One region of the Pantoea phytostimulans genome, then DNA from elsewhere that is predicted to be linked to it. Evidence: predicted binding sites of a transcription regulator. Region 1 holds the regulator's gene; each other region holds the start of a gene.

Region 1 (3,212 bases):
ACGCGCGGGCCATCGTGGATAAAAACGTGGCGTGGAAGCAGCGAGCCATCAATCTCGAGTGGAGAGAGGGGATCGGGCAGATCGTGCTTAATGCACTGCGCGCGTAATGTCAGTAAGTCGGCCTTCGAATCGTACGGCAGAACATACATAATGGGCCGGGTAGGATCCAGACCATGTTCAGAAACGGGATCGGCCGGAATAGCCTTACTCTTTACCAAAAACGAGAGTGGTAAATTCAGTAATTTATAATAAAGTTTACGCCAACCTGACATAGACAACATGAAGCCTCTTGTTAGCAAAGCGCCGCAAGCATACCAGAAAGCGCAGCGAAGATCTGTGGTGGTGCCATTAGCTGGCAGCCCAGACATTGACGTCAATCCGTTGAAAGGGTTCCCATAATATGGCAAATAATGCCACCGGTCTTATTAGAATTGTGAAGGCTGCCGGTTATTCGTGGCAAGGTCTTCGTGCTGCATGGCAATACGAAGCGGCGTTCCGCCAGGAAGCTATCGCCGCGTTAATCGCCATTGCGGTAGCGTGTTGGCTGGATGTGGACACCGTTTCTCGCGTATTAATGATTGGGGCCGTCGTGCTCGTGGTCATCGTTGAAATCCTCAATAGTGCGATTGAATCTGTTGTTGACCGCATCGGGCAGGAGCACCATCCCCTTGCCGGGCGTGCAAAAGATATGGGTTCAGCCGCCGTCTTGCTGAGTATCTTACTGGCCGTTTTCGTCTGGATCGCTTTGCTTTGGTCGCATTTGCGATAGGCTTTCCAGAACCCGTCAAACGGCTGATTATTGCCTGACTTTTGGTTTCCATTTCACCAATACCTGTATATACTCACAGCGACTGTATAAACAACCAGGGGGCGGGATGAAAGCGTTAACCAGCAGGCAGCAGCAGGTCTATGACCTGATTCGCGATCACATCAATCAAACAGGCATGCCGCCAACGCGTGCAGAAATTGCCGCACAGCTGGGATTCCGTTCACCCAATGCGGCAGAAGAGCATCTCAAAGCATTAGCGCGTAAAGGCGTTATTGAGATTGTTTCTGGCGCTTCTCGGGGTATTCGTCTGTTAATGGAAGAAGAAGCCTCGGAAGGTTTACCGCTGATTGGCCGCGTGGCCGCAGGTGAACCGCTGCTGGCGCAAGAACACATTGAAACGCATTACAAAGTTGATCCCGGTCTGTTTAAGCCTTCCGCTGATTTCCTGCTGCGCGTAAGCGGTATGTCGATGAAAGATATCGGCATCATGGACGGTGATTTGTTGGCGGTGCACAAAACGCAAGATGTGCGTAACGGACAAGTGGTTGTCGCGCGTATTGATGATGAAGTCACCGTTAAGCGCTGGAAAAAACAGGGTTCAATTGTTCATCTTCTGCCAGAAAATAACGACTTTGAACCGATTGTGGTCGATACGCGTGCCCAGTCGCTGACCATTGAGGGTCTGGCTGTTGGCGTCGTTCGCAACGGCGAGTGGCTGTAATCTTCCTATAGTCGCTTTTGTTCGCCAGTCTGATGCTATTCTGTCTGCCCAAATTTAGCCGCTGCTGTCTTACCTGCTGATGCAGCGGCGCTGAGCACGGATTTGCGAATGCGTTTTTTGACTGCAACTGATAAAAATCTTTGGCGGCTTGCGCTGCCGATGATCCTTTCTAATATCACCGTCCCGCTGCTGGGATTGGTCGATACCGCTGTTATTGGGCACCTTGATAGTCCTGTTTACCTCGGCGGCGTCGCTGTAGGCACCACTATCACTAGCTTCCTGTTTATGCTGCTGCTTTTCCTGCGTATGAGCACCACCGGTTTAACGGCACAAGCATTCGGTGCGAATGATAAAGCTGCGCTGGCTCGTGCCCTGACTCAGCCATTGATGATGGCGCTTGTCGCCGGCGTAATTTTCATTTTCTTACGCGACCCTGTCAGCCAGCTTGCCACGCATATGATTGGCGGTAATCCGCAAGTGCTGGAGCAGGCAACGCTGTTTATCCATATTCGCTGGCTTAGCGCCCCCGCGATGCTGGCGAATCTGGTGATCCTGGGCTGGTTGCTGGGTGTGCAATATGCGCGAGCGCCGGTGATCCTGCTGGTAGTGGGCAATCTGGTCAATATTTTGCTCGACCTGTGGCTGGTGCTTGATTTGCATTGGGGGGTCGCTGGGGCGGCAACCGCAACCGCATTGGCAGAATATGTCACCCTGGCGGTGGGATTAGCCATGGTATGGCGCGTGTTGAAACTGCGGGGTATCAATATGGCGTTGCTCAAACAGAGTTGGCGCGGAGATATGCGCCGACTGTTACGACTTAACCGCGATATCATGCTGCGTTCGCTCATGCTGCAACTCTGTTTTGCCTCGCTGACCCTGTTAGGTGCCCGTATCGGGCCCAATGTCGTCGCAGTCAATGCGGTATTGCTGATGTTCATCACATTCACCGCTTATGCGCTTGACGGATTCGCCTACGCCGTAGAAGCCTTTGCAGGCGAAGCGCATGGTGCTAAAGATGGCACTAAATTGCTGCGTGTCTGGCGCGCCGCCTGTCGGCAAGCTTTCCTGGTCGCACTTTTCTTCTCATTGATTTACATCCTGTTTGGCACGTATATCGTTTCTATGCTCACTTCAATCGACGCACTACGGCAAATGGCAGATCGCTATCTAATCTGGCAAATCATTATGCCGATAGTCGGCGTTTGGTGTTATTTGCTAGACGGAATGTTCATTGGTGCAACGCGGGGTCGTGAAATGCGTAACAGTATGGCGATTGCGGCGTTAGGCTATTTCATTACCTTACTGACTTTACCGTGGTTGGGTAACCACGCTTTATGGCTGGCAGTCATGGTGTTTCTTGCCTTGCGCGGCCTGTCGTTATGGTGGATATGGCGGCGTCACTGGCAAAACAACAGCTGGTTTACCGCTTAAAATAGGGCGTGGTACAGAACCGCGCTCTACAGAATATTCTGTAATGTTCCAGCAGATCTAAAATCCTCTACTATAATTAACTTTCAATAGCGCACATGAGTAGCGCTTTATATCGATATTATCTTGCATGGCGAGATATAAGTTGAAACCTGAAGGATGACCGGAGGTCTGCTATGAATCACGACGAAGCGAGTGGTAACTGGAAGCAGTTCAAAGGCAAAATCAAAGAAAAATGGGGCAAGCTGACAGACGACGATATGCAAGTTGTTGAAGGTAAACGCGATCAGCTTG
Region 2 (3,212 bases), on a different replicon from region 1:
ACGGGCAAAGTCGGGTTAGCAGGCGCGCTGGTGGTATGGCTGGTTTATGTGATCTGGATGGTTCAGTTCTACTCGAGCACCTTCACGCAATTCACACATTAATCTCAAAACAGGGCCTTCGCGTCCTGTTTCTCTTTCCTCTTTGAATTTTTCTCGCTCGCACATGAGCCAATAAGCCCCTATAATCGACTCATATTTTGAGCCGAATGACACTCTCTATTCGGCTCATACCGATAAGATGAGCCGTTTGATGACAACGTTATGGATTTGGCAACACCCCGATTGGCCACAGTTTACCTGGCAAGATGCACAACTCCTGCCGCGGCTTCGCCATGCTCAGCAACTGCGTGGCACGTTATTGGGCCGCGCAAGCCTGCAATCGGACGATGAATCGCAAACGCTCGATACCTTGCTGGCTAATATTCTCTCCTCTTCTGCCATCGAAGAAGAACGCGTTAACGCGCAATCGGTGCGTTCATCGCTGGCGCGGCGTTTAGGTGTTTCCGAAGAACAACCTTATCCCATATCCGACCGGTCTGAAGGATTGGCGGCGATGATGCTTGATGCCATCAATAATCGCGATCGACCTTTAACACTCAAGCGCTTGTACCAATGGCACCATTGGCTCTTTCCACAGGATGGATGGTCAATCCATTCGCTAAGCGTCGGTGCGCTTCGCGGCAGCGAGCCAATGCAAGTGGTGTCGGGACGCCTTGACCGACCAACGGTTCACTTTGAAGCGCCGCCGCGTGCGGGACTGGAACATCAGCTCGACGCGTTTATGACATGGTTTAACCAAAGCCGGGAGAATGTATTACTCGACCCGTTGTTACGCGCTGCCATTTGCCATCTGTGGTTTGTTACGCTTCATCCGTTCGATGATGGTAATGGGCGCATTACACGTGCATTAACAGATTTGGCGCTAGCGCAAGCGGATAGCCAAAGCATTCGGCTTTATGCCATGTCTTCAGCCATATTGGCAAAACGCGCCGACTATTATCGGGTGCTGGAAAAAACGCAGAAAGGCGATCTGGATATCACCGGCTGGCTGATGTGGTTTCTGGATATTCTGGAAGAAAGCCTGAATCAGGCGATGCTCAGCGTTGAGCGTACACAACTAAAAGCCCGATTCTGGCTGCGCCATCAAGGGTTGGGTTTGAGTAAAGAACAGGTGAAAGTGCTCAATCGATTACTGGACGGCGGCGAACAGGGTTTTGAGCTAGGCATTAGCGCCAGTCAGTATCAAAAAGTCGCCAAAGTGAGTAAATCGACGGCTACACGTCATTTAGCCGATCTGCTGGAAAAAGAGTGTCTTTACAAGCTGGAAGGCGGAGGTAGAAGTACGCGTTATCAGGTTCGCAGGGTTTAGAAAGGCAGAAACAAAAACGCCGTCAGCTTATTACTCACGGCGTTTCGGTCATCAAGCCGCTTTAACTGCGCGAACTTTTTTGGTGCTGGTTGCTTCTTCAGCAACCTCTTCATGATCATCTTTCTCTGCGACAGTAATGTCTGCAGAAGGCGCCGCTTCAGGCAGTTTGCTGGTACGGAGGATATGCTGCACCGCATCTTTTTGCTCAGCAATCAGCAGGCCCAGCGTTTCAGCCTGGGTTTCATCCAGTCCAGGTTGATGCTGCAACAGCCAGTCAGTGAAGGCTTCGGCCATATCGAGCATTTTGTCGTAGGCATCGGCCTCTTTCTTGTTGGCAAACGTCATCTTCTCTTCACCCTTTCTGACGACTACAAATTTTGTTTCGACAGCCATTTTCTTGCCTCTCTGATACTGTGAATATATACAGTATAACACGCCGTTTTTTGTTTTCCACTAGAGAATAACATCTTAAAACGGCACACCCATGCATCTTCTAAAACCCAGGGTGCTCGCCGATTGCGCAATGATGATCAGACGCAGGGTTTATACGATAAAACGCCCTGCATATCTCTATAATGGCTGCGCTAATGGAATTGTTAGGCCAATAACGCTTCAAGAAAATCCGCCAACGCTTTGCGGGGATCATCCTCTTCCGACACGATCATCTCAATGCCCCATTGTCCCAACACCTCTTTTGCTACCGGATTGTTGCGATTGGTAAACAGGTAGGATTTAGGCCGCGCGGTCGCCAGGCCGGTGCGGCCCCACATTTTGGTCAGACGATAAAACAGCAGACGAATGTTAAAGTCGCTGATGCTATAGCCAACGAACAATACCGAGTTGCCCATCACGTCGTGCGTCAATTTGATATCCAGCGGGGAATCAAAATAGAGCCGTTCAAAGTAGCTGCTTTCGTCCAGCACAATCGACGTATCATCGTCGAAATCACCATGCAGCTTAATGATGTGGCGCTTATCTTCCGTCAATGAGACTAAATCAGCTGCATTCGCGACCTTAAAATAAGGGACGCCGTGCGCTTCGTGTGCCGCTTCGAGCCAGCGATCGTAATTAGTGGTATAGATACGAGAGAAATTGCCTTGCGTGATCATGGTATGAATTTCGGAAGAACGAACATCAATATCAGGCCGATGCCATTCACGATCCATCCAACTGCGTAACGGGCCCAGCGAGCCTTTTTTCTGCTTGTAATATTCCGCCAAGGAAAGGTGCGTGCCGTAGGTGTTGAATATTTTAGGATCGTAGCCCAACTCGTTGGCGAGATGGGAAATTAACTCATGCCATTCCGGCAAGCCAAGGTTACGTGAGATACCGGCACCAGCAAAAAGAATCAGTTTTCCAGAATCGTAGGCGCGTTTTAATTCAGGTTTCATGCTACTCCCCGCGCAGTTTTTAAAAAGTTAGCAAAGCGATCCAGTGCGATGCGGCGCATGGAAATCTCATTTTTCTTGTCACCCATCTCGGCAAAGGTCTGATCATGACCCTCGGGAATAAAGACACAATCCCACTGAAAGCCGCGCGTACCCGCAGGTTTGGCCGCGATGGTGCCGCGCAGTTCGCCGGAAAATTGATACATTTTTCGACCGTCACAATAGCCCAGCACGGTTTTCGCCGTGACGCACTGGCTATCCAGCCCCTGAACCAGCGCAGTGAAGCGTTCAGCGTCTAAGCGGTTCCAGAAAATGCGTGTCAGACCGGCAGGCAAGCCATTCAGGCCATCAAGATAGAGACCGGTATGCTCCACAAACAGCGGACGCCCAATCAAGGAAAAAGCTTTGGTGAGTTTGTCGCGGATGAGTTCTAACTCATTTTCAGTTTGAATTTC
Region 3 (3,212 bases), 600 kb from region 1:
GGAATCGATTGGTGCGGTTTCTACGGACGTACAGGGCGATACCGCCAATAAAATCGGCGCTATTCTGGCGAAGTATCCAAAAGGTCAGATCGATGCTATTTGGGGCGCATGGGATGCCTTTAGTCAGGGCGCATACAAAGCGCTGCAGGAAAATGGTCGTACCGAGATCAAGCTGTACAGCATTGACGTCTCAAACCAGGATTTGCAGTTGATGCGTGAGAAAGGTAGCCCGTGGGTGCAAACGTTCGCGGTGGATCCAAAAACCATTGGCGCCGTGAATATGCGTCTGGTGGCGAAAAAGATTGCCGGTGAAGAAACGCCCGCGACTTACGAATTTAAAGCCGCTTCGATTTCTCAGCAGCAGCTCAACAGTCAGCAAGGTGCGGTTAACGTGGCTTCGCTGAACAAAATCATTCCGGGCTGGGGCAGCAACGACGATTTCGTTGCACCGTGGTTTGCCACGCTGGAAGCGAAATATAAGAAGTAAGAAGTCGTTTGTCCCTCCCTGGTCTTATTGAGTCTGGGGTCGTTTGTCCCCCATCCCGGCCTTCCCCCGTTTTGACAGGGGAAGGAGACGCTGCCACATACAGCTTCAATACTCACATAAAGCAGCATCTTCCTCCCCCATTTATGGGGGAGGATTGAGGTGGGGGACAAACGACCTCGCACTTATGGGGACCTAGGTGAGGGATAAACGACGCCTAACCTAAAGAGATTAGGATGAGGGACAGCGCGCGCATTCCCCTAAACTACAAACCCAACAGCAACTGCCGTTCAAGCTGCGGATCCACCAGCGTGACGTGCAATCCCACCAGCCGAACGCCTCTTCCCGCCCGCCGCTCGTCCCAGGTTTTACGCGCCACCGCAATCATATCTTCCTTGTTCAGCACCGGCCAAATGTGTTCCTGCGTCGTCTGCTGGAAATCGTTAAATTTTAATTTAACGCCCTGACGAGCGATTAATTTATCGGGTCGGATCTGCGTCAAACGGCGATCCAGTTCCTCATAGAGATAATCGATGATGGTCAGGCAGGCTTCCCAACTCTCAATATCCTCCGCCAGCGTTCTTTCTACGCCCAGCGACTTGCGTTCACGCTCCACCACCACGCCACGCTCATCAATGCCGTTGCTGCGCTCCCAAAGAATGCGACCAAACTTACCGAACCGCTTTAACAGTTGCGCCAAATCTGCTTTCTGCACATCGCCGCAGGTATGCAGGCCCATCTCTTCCAACTTCTTTGCGGACACCTTGCCCACACCGGGAATTTTTGCCAGCGGTAATGTCAATAAAAACCCCGCCATCTCTGGCGGTGTAATCACATATTGCCCGTCTGGCTTATTCAAATCGGAAGCAATCTTGGCGAGAAATTTAATCGGCGCAATGCCCGCAGACGCGGTTAACTGGGTTTCACGATAGATTGTGGCGCGGATATCTTTAGCGATCAGCGTAGCGGAGCCGTGACAGTGCAGGCTGTCGGTGACATCTAAATAGGCTTCATCCAGGGAAAGCGGTTCAATGAGCGGGGTATAACGCAAGAAGATGTCGCGAATTTGCGCTGATGCTTCTTTATAAGCAGCAAAGCGGCCCGGTAACAGGCGTAAATGAGGGCATAATTTCAGCGCCATTCCGGTAGGCATTGCGCTACGCACACCATATTTTCGGGCAGGATAGTTGGCGGTACTGATTACGCCACGGCGTTCACGGCTACCGCCAATAGCGATAGGGATATCGCGTAATGAGGGATCATCACGCATTTCAACCGCGGCATAAAAGCAGTCCATATCAACATGAATAATCTTGCGCATACCCTCCTCCAATACTGGATAAGTATACAGTCGGCAAAAGTAACTGCAATATTTGTTGAGCGAGGCATTAAAGTTTACAAATTTTTGGCCGTATTCCCTTTAGGAAACTGCCATTTTCCAGGACATAGTCTTGCTAAAAAAACAGACAATGTTAATGTTGCGCAGCGGTAGCGGAGTTTTCCGATAATGCAAGCAGAGACGCTGTTCGGCGTCATTGTTCTTCTTCACGTCAAGGTACACACAGCATGGGCAAAATCGCACTCCTGTTTGCGATGATTTTGATGCCAGCCCTCAGCATGGCAATGACACCTGAACCCGTTCAACAACTGGCGCCGGTGAATAAAGAATTAAAGAAACAGTTACTCGGCACGCCAGTTTATATCCAGATTTTCAAGGAAGAACGTACGTTAGAGTTGTACGGTAAAATCGGTAATGAATACCGTCTACTGGACACCTATCGCATCTGTAATTTTTCTGGCGGCCTCGGCCCGAAACGTCGTCAAGGCGATTTCAAAAGCCCGGAAGGATTTTATAACGTTAAGCTGAATCAGCTGAAGCCCGATAGCCGCTTCTATCGCGCTATTAACATTGGTTTTCCGAACCAATATGATCGCGATCAGGGCTACAACGGCAACTATTTGATGATCCACGGTGATTGCAAATCGATTGGCTGTTACGCCATGACCAACGCCTACATGGATGAAATTTTTAATTATGTGGATGCGGCGCTGCGCAATGGGCAACCAGAGGTGAGCATTAGCATCTATCCGTTCCGCATGACTGAAAGCAACATGCAGCGTCATCGTTACTCAACCTACGCCAATTTCTGGCGTGAGCTGCAACCGGGCTATGCGTATTTCGACAAATACCACCAGCCACCCACGGTTAACGTGACCAGCGGTAAATATGTCATGAACAACAGCCCGGTGATAACCAATCCCGAAGCTGCGTCCAAATCATTCCTGGCGCTCTCCAAGGCAGAATAATGCCCATTCACCTGGCACTATCCGGTGCCAGGTTTCATTTCCTGTCAACGGCTGCGTCGCTATCACCGTCACGATGTCATTGGCAGTAGTGTGTTCTTGAAAATCAACCTCAACATCCTGATCAAGCAACTGCGCACGGCCAAACGGCGCACGGCGCGTGATCCAAAAGAGATTGGTGGAACAGAACGCCATCAAATAACGTCCGTCTGACAGCAACATATTGAACACGCCTTTCTGCCGCAGCTCGCCGGCTAATTCACCGATATAACGAAATACCGCAGGCCAGTTACCTGGTGTGCGCGGATAACGTGTCGCCAGCTTATGCAGAATCCAGCAAAAAGCCTTTTCGCTGTCAGTTTCACCCACCGGACGGAAAGTGCCGGTTTCCAGCTGACGATAACCTTTGAGTTGGCCGTTGTGA
Region 4 (3,212 bases), 1.1 Mb from region 1:
GAAAAATCAAAGGCGGAAGCCGTATCCAGATTAAATACGGGTGCCGCAGGCGCTTCACGCTCAGGCACATAACGCTGCTGCTGTTGTTCAGCAAACTGACGGGCGAGCGAAGCTTGCTGTAACGCTTCTTCATCCTCTTCATCTTGCTGCCAGCTTTCGCCATAGCGTTGCTGTTGCCCAGACTGGAACGCTTCACGCAGTTCTGCCTGCTGCAATGCTTCTTCGTCTTCTGGTGCCCAGATGGCATTTTGTTCTGAAGATACGCCTGACTGAACCGTGCTCGACTCTTCTGCTTTGGCTTTTTCTTCCGCCATGCGTTGTGAGGGTAATTTGATGCCGTAAGAGGCTAATTCACGACGCGTCGGCAACTTAACCGGATTAGGACGCGGCAACGAAGGCCCGATCCCTTGTTTGACCTGCGGGTTAGGATTCACTTCTGGCGCAAGGTCAAATGTAGGGGTTGTTCTTGTTGCAACGGATGCAGCGGCAGCGGCTGTCGCTGCTACTCGCGTTACTGCGGAAGGTGTTTCTGGCATTGAAGATGCGCTTTCACGCCAGTTGCCCATCTTCGGCTCGTTATCTTCAAAGGCGGTAAACGGCGGTGCTTGAGCAGGTTTATCTTCTGGAATTTCAAACCGATAAAGCGGCGGCGACGCTTCTGGTGCAGTCTGAACCTGAGGTTGGCCATTGTTTATCGGTGCAGAAACCTGTGCTGCTACGGCAGGTGCAACTGTTGATGGCACAGCAACTGAAGAAACTGGCGCAACGGCAGGTAATGGCGCTAATTCGACGTGCGCAGCTTCCACAGTTGTAGCAACAGCTGCGCTGGTTGCTGCAGCCGCTTTCGCTAACAAGGGATCCTGGTTTGACAAGAGAACATCTTCAGCTGAGACAGCTTCTTCAGCGGGCACGCTTTCAGCAGCCACATTACGTGGCGCCGCCAGCAAAATATCCTCTTCATCGTCATCATGCTGAATAGCACGTGAACGGGAGGTCGATGCGTGTTCAGCCTCATACTCTTCGTCTTCTTGCCATGGCTCATCGTGGCGCGACCGGTTGCTGGCAAAGGTTAATACACCCATGACCACACCCCCAATGCGCTCCGCAATGGTCAGCCATGACCAACCAGTGTAGAGCGTGACACCCGCTGCCCAGACACACAGCAATGCTAACGTTCCACTCGCAGGATTTAACCAAGGCGCCATGGCATTACTGACCAGGCTGCCGATCACACCGCCGGAAGCGAAATACCAAATATCATCAGCATTCAAAGCAGCCATGCCGCAGGTGGTGACTACCAGCGCCAAAACACCAATCAAACGCAGGCCAACCGCGAAATAGTCGAAGTAGTCTTGATTGTCACGCTGACGAAAAGCGATCCAACACAGCCCCAGAATGACCGGCGGAATGGCGTAAGCCATCACACCAAAAATGAAAAGTAAGGTGTCAGCAAGCCAGGCGCCAACGCTGCCGCCAATGTTGTGAATGGGTTCATGCCAGGCCGTTTGCGACCAGCTTGGATCGGAAGGATTAAAACTGACCAATGAAACCATCAAATAAATGGCAAAAAGCGCCACCAGGATGAGCAACGCTTCGAGTAGACGGCGTCCACTGCTCAGCGATTGTAACGAAACGTCTTTATCTTCTGTGTATTCCTGGCTCAAGAGAACTCTCCAGGTGCCTGTAAAGTATGAAGCAACAGCGTCGGGCACTCCCGACGCTGGTCCTGTATGAATTCACAGGAGTGTACCGAAATCCCACAGGTTTTGCACCTGCCCCGCATCAGCGAGTTTTGATCACCAGACGATTGCTCTGTTTGACCTCTTCCATCACCACATAAGTACGCGTGTCGTTAACGCCTGGCAGACGCAACAAGGTTTCGCCCAACAGTTTGCGATAGGCAGACATGTCAGGTACACGCGTTTTAAGCAGGTAGTCGAAATCACCCGAAACGAGGTGACACTCTTGAGTTTCCTCAAGTTTTTGTACAGCGGCGTTAAATTGCTCAAACACATCTGGCGCGCCACGATTCAGAGTAATCTCAACGAACACCAGCAGTGATGCATCCAGATAATGCGGGTTTAATTGTGCGGTGTAGCCCAGGATAAAACCTTGACGCTCAAGGCGGCGCACACGCTCAAGACACGGCGTAGGCGATAATCCTACGCGTTTGGAAAGTTCCACGTTTGAAATACGACCATCTTTCTGCAGTTCATTCAGAATATTTCTGTCGATTCTGTCGAGGTCTTTCCCGGGGCGTTTCTTATTGTCTACCATTATTATTGTCTCTCTTAATTCCTTCCCTTTACCTGCCACGCCCTGAAAACGCTCATTGTTCGGGGCATTTTTGAAGTGAAGTTGTAGAGCCTGTGCGTTAAGGCACTCATCCGCATGACGCATGTTGTCTGTCCACATCATGCGTCATTACCAATGTCAGGCTGCTTTTATTCGGTGTTGCGCGCAAAACGAGGCATTAAACCCTGTTTTGATCCGATTAACATTCTTCGCTTCTGACACTGTTTTCGCAAATGCGCAGGCGATTGTCAAAGTAAAATGTCCAAATCCAGTACAAGATGCCAGACAGTCCTCTGGGTAACTGTTTTTAAATGAGTATTTTTGAACAGCTGCACCACAAAAAGCCGATTTTTGCCCCCTTTTGGCGCAAAGGAGAGGCGGAAACTATCATCATCGTCTACGCCATTTGCAGCTATCGTTAACAAAATCGTGCAAGCCTTGTCATTCCATCAGGATATTCCCTACAATCGCAGGCTATGTCAGCCGAATGAAACTGAGGAAAGCATGAGTACGGCAAAACACAGTAAGTTACTCATTCTGGGCTCCGGTCCAGCGGGTTATACCGCAGCCGTTTACGCTGCACGCGCCAACCTGAATCCGGTTTTAATTACTGGGCTTGAAAAAGGCGGTCAGTTAACCACCACGACAGAAGTTGAAAACTGGCCGGGTGACCCGCACGATCTGACAGGTCCATCTCTGATGGAACGCATGCATGAGCATGCTGAGAAATTTAATACTGAAATCATTTTTGACCACATTCACACTGTCGATTTACAGAATCGTCCTTTCCGTTTGACCGGTGACAGCGCTGAATACACCGCTGATGCGCTGATCATCGCCACTGGCGCCTCTGCACGTTACCTTGGTCTGCCGTCGGAAGAAGCGTTTAAAGGCAAAGGCGTTTCAGCCTGCGCAAC

The links. The regulator LexA, encoded in region 1, represses DNA repair genes until DNA is damaged. The targets are predictions, from matches to a motif close to TNCTGTATGTACATACAGNA.
Region 2: a site for LexA is predicted at 1,779-1,798, ahead of ACF2G4_RS18755 (YebG family protein). Genes of this name have one in related genera too.
Region 3: a site for LexA is predicted at 1,818-1,837, ahead of dinB (DNA polymerase IV). Genes of this name have one in related genera too.
Region 4: a site for LexA is predicted at 1,725-1,744, ahead of ACF2G4_RS02455 (DNA translocase FtsK 4TM domain-containing protein). Genes of this name have one in related genera too.

What each region holds. Positions count from the first base shown of each region.
Region 1 covers NZ_CP173698.1:3,394,484-3,397,695, forward strand. Annotated here, with positions in the region: gene plsB (glycerol-3-phosphate 1-O-acyltransferase PlsB) at 1-272, opposite strand, end outside; gene ACF2G4_RS15865 (diacylglycerol kinase) at 401-769, shown strand; gene lexA (transcriptional repressor LexA) at 876-1,490, shown strand; gene dinF (MATE family efflux transporter DinF) at 1,599-2,921, shown strand; gene ACF2G4_RS15880 (CsbD family protein) at 3,095-3,212, shown strand, end outside.
Region 2 covers NZ_CP173699.1:55,861-59,072, forward strand. Annotated here, with positions in the region: gene ACF2G4_RS18750 (Fic family protein) at 251-1,369, shown strand; gene ACF2G4_RS18755 (YebG family protein) at 1,421-1,762, opposite strand; gene ACF2G4_RS18760 (SIR2 family protein) at 1,966-2,760, opposite strand; gene ACF2G4_RS18765 (non-canonical purine NTP pyrophosphatase) at 2,757-3,212, opposite strand, start outside.
Region 3 covers NZ_CP173698.1:8,151-11,362, reverse strand. Annotated here, with positions in the region: gene ACF2G4_RS00055 (sugar ABC transporter substrate-binding protein) at 1-487, shown strand, start outside; gene dinB (DNA polymerase IV) at 750-1,805, opposite strand; gene dpaA (peptidoglycan meso-diaminopimelic acid protein amidase) at 2,051-2,791, shown strand; gene ACF2G4_RS00040 (class II glutamine amidotransferase) at 2,762-3,212, opposite strand, start outside.
Region 4 covers NZ_CP173698.1:512,186-515,397, reverse strand. Annotated here, with positions in the region: gene ACF2G4_RS02455 (DNA translocase FtsK 4TM domain-containing protein) at 1-1,664, opposite strand, end outside; gene lrp (leucine-responsive transcriptional regulator Lrp) at 1,783-2,277, opposite strand; gene trxB (thioredoxin-disulfide reductase) at 2,800-3,212, shown strand, end outside.